2 regions of the Methylobacterium ajmalii genome follow, and region 1 is predicted to be linked to the other one. Evidence: riboswitches for the same ligand, from Rfam matches in the RefSeq annotation. Region 1 holds a riboswitch; the other holds the start of a gene.
What was found. A riboswitch is a leader RNA that binds a small molecule or an ion and turns the genes downstream of it on or off. The one in region 1 is predicted to bind cobalamin.
Positions count from the first base shown of each region.

Region 1 (5,397 bases):
TCGCGCTTCGCCCCGGCAAGCCGCTGATGCACGGGCGCCTCGGCGCGATGGCGGTGCTGGGGCTTCCCGGCAACCCGGTCTCGTCGGTGGTGTGCGGACTGCTCTTCGTCCACCCGCTGATCCGGGCGCTCCTCGGCGACCCCGAGGCGGGGACCGACCGCAGCGAGCCGGCCCTCCTCGGGCGCGACCTGCCGGCCAATGACGGCCGCCAGGACTACATGCGCGCGGCGCTGGACACCGCGCCGGACCGGCTGCCGGTGGTCCACCCGGCCGAGCGCCAGGATTCCTCGATGCTCTCGGTGCTCGCGCGCTCCGAGGCTCTTCTGATCCGTGCGCCCCACGCGCCGGCGGCCCGGGCGGGCGAGCTCTGCCGCATCCTGCGGCTCGACCGGCCGCTGTAGCGGACGGTTCCGTTTCCGGCAGGCGGGGGACCGTGCGGTCCCCCGCAGCTCCGATCTCCTTATTGCTCGTCGCCCTTGCTGCCGGTCTTGCGGTCGTAGGCGGTGATCGCGGCGCGGCACTGGGCCGAGAGCTTGGCACGGTTGCGGGCAAAGCAGCGCTCGACCTCGGGACTGTCCGGGTCGGCGCCGGCGCAGAGTTTGAAGTAGTCCCCGGCGCAGTTCATCTGCAGGCCCTGGTCGTCCCGTTGGGCGAGGGCCGGGGTGACGGCCAGGAGCGTGAGGAGGGCCGCGGCGGCGGGCAAACGAAGCGACGTCGGGGTCAAGGTGTCATTCCCGATTGAGGTCATGGCCCCTAGGGTAGATGCCTCGGGCCGCCCGGCAAGCTCTGTCAGGTCACACCCTCGTGCGGCGTCGCTCCCCGGTGCGGATCTGCAACGCGCCCGGCGGACGCCGTGCCGCCCGGTTCGCTCGGCCCGACGCCGCCGCTGTCGTTCCATCGTCGAGGCGGGATGTCGCCCAGCAGAGCTTCCGGTCGAGCTTGTCGCGCGGGACAGACGATCCGGCGCTATACAGCCAAGCCTTGATTAAGATTGGCTGAATACCGTTTTCAGATCGCATTAAAATCCACGGCTTTATTGCGGCGCCAACGAAGCGAGAGGCGGCCCCGACCGGCGCGCCGGGCCTCGGTGGACAAGCCCGTCCGCCGCGGCCCGGCCATCGGCGGCCGCGAGGCGATGCGGCGATGCGCGACGACGAGACCGACACCGACGCTCCGGCCGGACCGGAGCCGCGATCCCGTGGCCGCCCGGAGGGACGGGGCGAGCTCGACACCGAGACGCAGCGCCGGCTCGGGCGGGCGCTGCGGGCCCACTACGCCGACCTCCTCAGCGCACCCGTGCCGGATCGGTTCGCCGCCCTGCTCGCCGGGCTCGAGGCCGCCACCGCGGGACACGCGGCCCCGCCGGACGCGCCCGCCGCCGACCCCGCCGGGCAGGAGGATGCGCGATGACGTCCGCGATGACACAGGTCGATCCCGAGATGCGGGCGCTGCTGCTCGGCGCGATTCCCGCCCTGCGCGCCTTCGCGTTCTCGCTGACCCGCGACCTCGACCGCAGCGACGACCTCGTCCAGGACACCCTGGTGCGCGCCTGGACCAAGGCCGACAGCTTCACCCCCGGCACCAACCTCTATGCCTGGCTGTTCACGATCCTGCGCAACCTGTTCTACTCCGAGCAGCGCAAGCGCCGGCGCGAGGTCGAGGATGCCGACGGGGTGATGGCGGGCCGCCTCACGGCCTTGCCGGACCAGGAGGCGCGGGTCGAGCTGTCGGCCTTCCAGGCGGCGCTGAGCACCCTGCCGGCGAGCCAGCGCGAGGCGCTGGTGCTGGTGGGGGCCCAGAACTTCACCTACGAGGAGGCGGCCGAGATCTGCGGCGTCGCCGTCGGCACGATCAAGAGCCGGGTCAGCCGGGCGCGCGGGCGGCTCATCGAGCTGCTCGGCATGACCGGCCCGGACGACATCGGCAGCGACGGCCGGACGCTGGCGGCGATGGGGCATCCGTGATCCCGTTCGGATCCGAAGGCCTTGCGGGGTGCGGCGTCCCGGCCTGCCGCACCCCGGAACACTTTCCTGCACCTCGGGGTTTCGATGACCCGACGGCAGCCGTGCGGCGCTGCCGTCCACCCCGTGGAGTTGGCCGATGCCCCGCCCCTACGAAGCCGTCGCGGACGCGATCCGCACCGCCCGCTCGATCGTGCTGCAGGAAGGCTCCGCGCTCGCCGTGGCGGCGCGGGCCGGCGACGATGCCGCGCTCGATGCCGCGAGCTGCGACCTCGTGAGCCGCATCGCCCAGGCGATCCTGGATGCCGAGCAGGAAGCGATGGCCCGCCATCTCGTGGCCGCCGACCCGTTCGCGACGCGCCGGCTCAGCGCCTGAGGACAGCCGTCGCGCCGGGTGCCGAATCGGTTGGTCGCCGGGCGCGGGAGATCTAAGACACGTCGACGACTTCGATCTTCGGAGCGTGGGACGAGGTCGCGGATGAACGAGCATCGCCATGACGGCCTGAGCAGACTTGCGTTGGCAGGCCAACGCTTCGCCCGTTCAGGTTCTTGTTTGGTCGCAGATTTTAGGCGCCGGACCGGTCACCGCTTCGGCGAGATCTGCTTGAGGCCGAGTCATCCGCCGAGTGCTCCGTCGCGCTGCCGCCTCCTCGCGATCCTGGCCCTGATCGGCCTCGCCCTTTCGCCCGCCCGCGCCGGGGAGGGGGGGCAGGAGGCGCCGAAGGAACCCCTCCATCTCGTTCTCGCCACCGCCACGCCCGGCGGCGGATTCCCGGCCTACGGCGAGGCACTGGCAGCGGCGATCCGGGAGGCGAGCCCGGACATCACCCTGGAGTTGCGGGCGAGCAAGGGCTCGACCGAGAACCTCGACCTCCTGCGCGGGGGCCGCGTCGATCTCGGCCTCGTCCAGGGCGAGTACGCGTACGAGGCCCTGGCGGGGCAGGGCACCGCGCCGGCCGTCACCGTGGTCGCTCCGGTCTATTCGGCGCCGGGCCTGTTCGTGGTCCCGGCGGACGGGCCGGTCGCGGCCTTCGACGACCTGCGCGGTCGGCCGGTGGCGCTCGGCACCCGCAGCTCCGGCCTCACCGCCATGGGCCGCACGGTCCTGCGCGGCGCAGGCCTCGACCCCGACCACGATATCCGTCCGATCCTCCTCGACCATGCCGGCGACGGCCCGGCGATGCTGCGCGACGGGCGCGCGGCGGCCCTGTGGGGCGGCGGCACCGGCTGGCCGGGCTTTCGCGCCGCGGCCGCGGCACCGGGCGGGGCTCGGTTCCTCGGTCCCCCGACGGCGGCGATTCCCGCGATCCTCGCCGCGAGCCCGTCCCTGCGCCGCATGACCGTGCCGGCCGGCACCTTTCCGGGTCAGACAGGGGCGATCGACACGGTGGGGTCGTGGAGCTTCATCCTCGGCCGGCCCGGGCTCGACCCGGGGGCGGTCGCCCGTCTCGTGGCGGCGATCGACGCGGCGCGGCCGGCCTTGGCGCGGCGTCAGCCGCACGAGCGTCCGAGCGATCCCCGCGACCTCGCCGATGCCGTCCCGGCCGGCTGGCTTCACCCCGCCACGGCCTCGTACCTGCGGCAGGCCGGCACGCCCTGAGCCCTGACAGCCCGAGATCCGGTGTGTTCCTGTGGACACAGGGTACGCAACGTTATTACAATGCGTTTCTGGTCTATTGCTGCATCGCGGTGACCGTGGCACCTTCGCGGCAGCCAAGGTTCCCCGGGCGTCGCGCCCGGGGCTAAGAGGGAACCCGGTGCGCTCGGTCGGCAAGACCGTTCGGGCAAGACCGGGGCTGCCCCCGCAACTGTGAGCGGAGAGATCCCGCCGCCGACGGTCACTGGTGCGCCGCACCGGGAAGGCCAGGCGGGAGCGACGATCCGCGAGCCAGGAGACCTGCCTTCGGCGCGCGCCACGTCGGCGCGGTCACGTCCTGCGGGCGGTGCGGCCCGGGGGAGCGCTCGGGTCCGGCTGCCGCGTTCAGGAACGCGGGATGCCGCCTGCCGCTCGTCCGTCCGCCCCGCGCGGCAACATCGAGTGTGCTTCGTGAGAACCCGTCCGCCGCTTCGCCATCCTGCGCCCTCCCGCCGCCGCCGCGGCGCCGTCCTGGCGGGCGCCGTCGCCGTCGGCCTCGCCGCACCCGCGGCCCGCGCCCAGGAGAGCATCGCCCTCGACGAGGTCGTGGTGGAGGGCAGCGCCCCGGCGGGCGGTCCGCAGGCGCGGCTGACCGCCGCGTCCGGCACGATCGGCCTCATCGGCCCGACCCCGGGCTTCCGGGCCGACCGCGCGGTGAGCAGCACCAAGACCGACACGCCCCAGCGCGACGTGCCGCAGGTCGTCACGGTGGCGCCCCGCGAGGTCATCACCGATCTCGCCGCCACCCGGGTCGACCGCGTCCTCACCTACACGCCGGGCGTCGCCCTGCAGAACAATTTCGGCGGGCTGACCATCTTCAGCTACGCCATCCGGGGCGTGACCACCTCGGAACTGTACAAGAACGGTTTTCCGCTCAACCGCGGCTTCCCGCCGCCGCCCGACACCCAGAACGTCGAGCGGATCGAGGTGCTGAAGGGCCCCGGCGGCGGCCTGTTCGGGCGCAGCGACCCTGGCGGCCTCGTCAACCTCATCACCAAGCAGCCGACCGCCGAGCGCTTCGTCGAGATGGGCGGGCTGTGGGGCTCGTTCGAGGAGGTCCGCGGCACGGTGGATTCCGGCGGCGCGCTGAACGAGGACGGCACGCTCCTCTACCGCTTCAACCTCGCGGCCGGGCGCCAGAACAGCTTCCGCGATTTCGTCGACGGCGACCGGCTCTTCGTCGCTCCCGTCGTGAGCTGGCAGGTCACGCCCGACACCAAGGTGACGGTCGAGACCGAGTTCCTGCGCAACCGCACGGTGTTCGACCGCGGCGTCATCGCGATCAACAACCGGCTCGGGTTCCTGCCGATCTCGCGCTTCCTCGGCGAGCCGGGCCAGAGCATCTACCAGACCAACGACTCGATGCAGATCCGGGTCGACCACCGCTTCGACGCCGACTGGCAGATGCGGCTTGCCACCTACCTCAACTCCAACTCGCTCACCGGCGAGGCGGTCGAGGTGCGGGGCATCGCCGCCGACAACCGCACCGTCCTGCGCGACCGCAACTACCGCAACTACCGCGCCGACATCGCGCTCGGCCAAGCCGAGCTGGTCGGGCGCTTCGACACCGCCGGGATCGGCCACACCGTGCTGCTCGGCTTCGAGCGCGAGAGCACCGACGGCACCTACCAGCAGATCCGCTCCAACACCCGCCAGAACCCGTATTCGCTCGACATCTACGCCCCGGCCTACGGCCAGCCGCTTCCGAACTACACGCGCCAGACCAACGGCTTCGAGCAGGTGATGAACACCGCGCTCTACGCCCAGGACCAGATCGCGCTGTCGCCCGAGTGGAAGGCG
Region 1 covers NZ_JAZFXT010000058.1:111,759-117,155, reverse strand. Annotated here, with positions in the region: gene V3T34_RS24190 (molybdopterin molybdotransferase MoeA) at 1-401, shown strand, start outside; gene V3T34_RS24185 (hypothetical protein) at 461-724, opposite strand; gene V3T34_RS24180 (NepR family anti-sigma factor) at 1,144-1,410, shown strand; gene V3T34_RS24175 (sigma-70 family RNA polymerase sigma factor) at 1,419-1,964, shown strand; gene V3T34_RS24170 (hypothetical protein) at 2,101-2,337, shown strand; gene V3T34_RS24165 (TAXI family TRAP transporter solute-binding subunit) at 2,566-3,561, shown strand; cobalamin riboswitch at 3,661-3,880, shown strand; gene V3T34_RS24160 (TonB-dependent siderophore receptor) at 4,009-5,397, shown strand, end outside.

Region 2 (5,397 bases), on a different contig from region 1:
GTGAAGTTCGAGACGCCGATCGAGCGGGCGCGGCCGTCCTCGCGCAGGCGCATCAGGGCGCGCCAGGTGTCGAGATAGGCGCCGCGCTGCGGCACCGGCCAGTGGACGAGGTAGAGGTCGACGTGGTCGAGGCCGAGGCGGGCGAGCGAGTCCTCGCAGGCCCGCAGGGTCTCGTCGTAGCCGTGGCGGTCGTTCCAGACCTTGGTGGCGACGAAGACCTCCTCGCGCGGCAGGCCCGAGGCCGCGATGGCGCGGCCGACCCCGGCCTCGTTGCCGTAGACCGCCGCGGTATCGATCGAGCGGTAGCCGGCCTCGAGCGCCGCCCCGACGATCGCCGGGGCCTCCTCGTTCTCGAGCCGCCACACCCCGAAGCCGAGCTGGGGGATGCGCTTCCCGTCGTTCAGGGTCAGGACGGCGTCGGACATGGGAAACTCTCGGCGGGGCCTAACAGGGGTGCAAGCCCCTGATCTGGGTCGGGCCCCGCCGAAGTCGAGGCGGCGGTCGGGCGCGGCTCCCCTACTTCACCAGCGGGCAGCCGCCCTCGGCCATCGGCCGGAAGGCCTGGTCGCCCGGCACGGTGTCGAGGAGCTTGTAGTAGTCGTACGGCCCCTTGCTCTCGGCCGGGCTCTTCACCTCGTACAGAAAGACGTCGTGCACGGCGCGGCCGTCCTGGCGCACCGTGACGGTGCCGAAGAGCGGATCGTTGATCGGCTTCTCGCGCATCGCCGCCACGACCTTCTCGCCCTCGATCGTGCCGGTGTCGCGCACCGCCCGCAGGTAGGCCAGGGTCGAGGAATAGACGCCGGCGTGGTTCTCGGTCGGCATCCGGCCGTTCATCCGCTCGGCGAAGCGCTTGGCGAAGGCGCGGGTGCCGTCGGTGCGGTCCCAGTAGAAGGCGCTGGCGAGCTGGAGCCCCTGCGCCGCCTTGAGGCCCAGCGCATGGGTATCGGAGAGCTGCACGAACAGGGCGGCGAGCCGCATCTGGGGCATCAACCCGAACTCCGCCGCCTGCTTGACGGCGTTGATCATGTCGGCGCCGGTATCGGCGAGCGCCAGCACCTGAGCGCCCGAGCCCTGGGCCGAGAGCAGCGGCGAGGCGAAGTCGCCGGCATTGAGCGGGTGCTTGGTCGACCCCTTCACGGTGCCGCCGACAGCCTTCAGCGCCACGGTGGCGTCGCGCTCCAGCGCGTGGCCGAGCGCGTAGTCGACGGTGACGAAGTACCACGACTTGCCGCCGCGGCCGGCGACGGCACGCGCGGTGGCCGAACCCTGCGCCCAGGTGTCGGACACCCACTGCACGGTCGTCGGCGCGCAGGCCTTGCCAGTGAGGTCGGAGGTGAGCGCGCTCGAGGCCAGCGCCACCCGGTGGCGCTCCCGCATCAGGTTCGCGACCGCCAGCGCGACCGCCGAGTTCGGCAGATCGACGATGGTCGAGACGCCCTCCTGGTCGAGCCAGCGGCGGGCGGTGGCGAGCCCGATATCGGGCTTGTTCTGGTGGTCGGCCGAGACGACCTCGACCTTCAGCTCGCCGGCCTCCTTGGCGAAATCCTCCACCGCGAGCTGTGCGGCCGTGACCGAGCCGGTGCCGGCCTGGTCGGCGAAGGGCCCGCTCATGTCGCTGAGCACGCCGACCTTGATCGGCGCCTTGGAATCCTGCGCCAGCGCGGAGGTGCCGAGCGCGAGCGACAGGGCGAGGCCGGCGAGACCGGCGGCCCGAGAGCGGAACGACATCGGGGATCCTCCCAGGGAGTTTATGTCAGATCTTGTTCGCGGCCCGACCGGGCCGTTCGGGCCTCTGTATGTCAGGGGTGCGGGGCGGCGTCGATGCGGGATCGCGCGGCGTGGTTGAGAAAGCCGGGGGCTGCATCGGCGCGGTCCGTCGCGCCGTCCGTTCTCGTCTTCCGCGTCTCTCGCGCGTCGACGACGGTTGCTCCTTGATTGCCGAATGGCTAAGCTTTTCGTCGACGGTTCCCTCCGGGGATCAAAAGGGAACGCGGTGAGGGCTTGCCCGAAGCCGCGGCTGCCCCCGCAACTGTAAGCGGCGAGCCTTCCATCATTCATGTCACTGGGAACCCGACACGGTTCCTGGGAAGACGATGGCAGGCGACGACCCGTGAGCCAGGAGACCTGCCGTCAGCCGTGGTCACACGCGAGCACGTCGGGCGGGGTGTCCTGACGGGTGTCGGGATGGGGGCGAGAGGTCCCCGTCGCGCCGTCGTTCGCGGTGACGTGCCACAGCCGCGTCTCGTCCCGCCATGTCCCCCGCCGCCCTCCCCCGATCCGCCGATGCGGCGCGCCCTCCGCGCGCCGTCCCATCACGGCGACGGACCGGATGGCGAGAATGTAACTTTATAACGTTACATTTTAGGATGACTCCGCTACGGACGGTGCGCACGCCTCCTCTGGAAACCCGCATGTCTCCCCGTCGCGCCCGCCGCCTCGCTCCCGTCGCCGCCCTCGCCGCCCCGCTCCTCGCCGCCGCGCCCGCGGGCGCCGAAGACCTGCCCCTCGATGCCATCGACGTGGCGGGCGGCCGGAACCGGGAGGTGGCCGCCCCCGGCCTCAACCTCGCGACGCCCGCGCGCTCCGGCAGCCGGCTGGGCCTCACCCCGCTCGAGACCCCGGCGAGCCTCGACGTCATTTCCGGCGAGACGATCCGGGCCCGGGGCCAGAACACCGTCGAGGAGGCGGTGACCCAGAACGCCGTCGGCATCACCAGCGTCGCCGGCCCGGGCAACGGCAACCTCTCCTTCGCCAGCCGCGGCTTCGTCGGGCCGAGCTCGGTGCAGCAGCTCTACGACGGCACGCGGCTCTATGTCGGGGTCGGCACGGTCACCTTCCCGTTCGACACCTGGTCGGCGGAGCGGATCGAGGTCCTGCGCGGGCCCGCCTCGGTGCTCTACGGCGAGGGCGCGATCGGCGGGATCATCAACGTGGTGCCGAAGAAGCCGGTCTTCACCGCCCTCGGCGAGGCGCGGGCGGCGATCGGTTCCGACGGCGTGGCGCGGCTCGCCCTCGACAGCGGCGGGCCGGTCGGCGAGGACCTGGCCTACCGGATCAACCTCAGCGGCAACCGGGCCGACGGCTGGGTCAAGCCCGACGGCGACTTCCGCAACCTCGCCCTCTCGGCGGCGATGACCTGGCGGGTCACGCCCGACCTGGCCGTCACCCTCTCGCACGACCTCGGCTACAACGAGCCGACCCGCTACTGGGGCTCGCCGCTCGTCGGCAACCGGGTGCCCGACCGCCTGCGCTTCATCAACTACAACATCCGGGATTCGCAGATCGCCTGGTTCGACAACTGGACGCAGCTGCGCACCGAATGGAACCCGAGCGCCGACATCACGGTGCGCAACACCGCCTACCGGCTCTCGACCGAGCGGCACTGGCGCGACGTCGAGCAATACACCTACCAGCCGGCGACCGGCCTGATCGGCCGCAGCGACTACATCGAGATCCTCCACCACGAGGAGCAGATCGGCAACCGCCTCGACGCGACGCTACGGAGCAGCCTGTTCGGCTTCAAGACCACGACGGTCGTCGGCTTCGACGTCAACCACATCGCGTTCCGGCGCGACAGCAACGCGCCGTTCGGCGGCGAGAGCACGGTCGATCCGTTCAACCCGGTCCCGGGCGCCTTCATCAACGTCGCGGGCACTCGCACCGACATCGTGTCGCGGACCCGCCAGGCCTCGGTCTTCGCCGAGAACCGGCTCGAGCTGTCGCCCCAGCTCGCCCTGGTGACGGGGGTGCGCTACGACGCCCCGACGGTGGCGGTGAGCCGGCCGCTGGCCGGCAGCCGCTTCGAGAAGACCTTCGACTCGACGAGTTTCCGGGTCGGCGCCGTCTACACCCCGGTTCCGGATTTCGCGCTCTACGCACAATACGCCACCGCCGCCGACCCGCTCGGCAGCCTGATCACCACCAGCGTCCCGCAAGCGCAGTTCCAGCTCGCCACCGGCGAGCAGGTCGAGGCCGGCGCCAAGGGCCTGTTCGATGGCGGGCGCGGCGAGTGGACGGTGGCGGCCTACCACATCGCCAAGGACAACCTGCTCTCGCCGATCCCCGACCGGCCGACCGAGGTGGCGCAGGTCGGCAGCCAGTCCTCCCGCGGCGTCGAGGTGGCGCTGGCCTACCAGCTCTCGGACGCCTGGCGCATCGAGGCCAACACCGCGCTGCTGAAGGCCCGCTACGACAGCTTCTCGCAGAACACCGATGCGGGCCTGGTGTCGTTCGCCGGCAAGATCCCGGTCGACGTGCCCCAGCGCGTCACCAACGTCTGGCTCAGCTACGCCTTCGCGCCGGGCTGGGTGGCGCGGCTCGGCGTCAACGATGTCGGGCCGGTGTTCAGCGACTTCGCCAACACGGTGAAGCGGCCGGCCTACACGCTGGTGAACGCGACGCTCGACTGGCAGGTGACCCCGACCTCGCGCCTGTCGCTGCGCGGCTACAACCTCACCGACCAGATCTACGCGGTCTCGGGCAACACCAATTCCTGGCTGCTCGGCCGGCCGCGCTCGGTCGAGCTCGCCTACCACGTCGTGTTCTGATGCACGGCAGGGTGGCGAAGGCGGCCGTCAAGCGGCTCAAACGGTGGCTGCATCTCGGCCATCGCTGGCTCGGCATCGCCACCGGGCTCCCGATCCTCCTCTGGTTCGGCTCCGGCCTGGTGATGCTGTGCGTCGGCTTCCCGACCCTCACCGAGGGAGAGCGGCTGGGCGCCCTGCCGCCGCTCGCCCTCGCCTCGGTGCGGGTCACCCCTCAGGCGGCCCTGGAGCGGGCGGGCCTCGCGCATTACCCGGCCCGGCTGACGCTCGCGATGCGGGGCGGCGCGCCGGCCTACTGGATCGCCGATACCGACGGGCGCCGGCAGGCCCTGTCGGCGGTGACCGGCGATCCGGTGCCCGAACTGACGGCGGCGGACGCGACGGCGCTCGCCGCTACCCATCCGGCGGCGCGCGCCGTCGCCGATCTCGGCACCGTGACCCGCGACCAGTGGACGGTGACGGCGCGCTACGACCCCTTGCGGCCGTTCCGCGTGGTCGCCCTCGGCGATCCGGCCGGGACCGAGCTCTACCTGTCGGCGGCGACGGGCGAGCTCGCCCTCGACACCACCCGGGCCGAGCGGGTGTGGAACTGGCCCGGCGCCGTCACCCACTGGATCTACCTGACGCCGCTGCGGGCGCGGGCGGGCCTGTGGCAGGACGTGGTGCTGTGGGTCTCCGGCATCGCGCTCGCGGCGGGCGTGAGCGGCTACGTGCTGGGCTTCGTGCGGCTGATGCGCGACCGGCTGACTCCCTATCGCGGCTGGGCCGCCTGGCACCACCTCGCCGGGGTGGCGGGCGGCCTCGTCGTCGTCAGCTTCCTCGTCAGCGGCTGGCTGTCGATGAACCCGCG
Region 2 covers NZ_JAZFXT010000002.1:39,059-44,455, reverse strand. Annotated here, with positions in the region: gene V3T34_RS00415 (aldo/keto reductase) at 1-425, opposite strand, end outside; gene V3T34_RS00410 (ABC transporter substrate-binding protein) at 517-1,731, opposite strand; cobalamin riboswitch at 1,949-2,149, shown strand; gene V3T34_RS00405 (TonB-dependent receptor) at 2,415-4,550, shown strand; gene V3T34_RS00400 (PepSY domain-containing protein) at 4,562-5,397, shown strand, end outside.
Region 2: another riboswitch for cobalamin. It lies ahead of V3T34_RS00405 (TonB-dependent receptor); the one in region 1 lies ahead of V3T34_RS24160 (TonB-dependent siderophore receptor).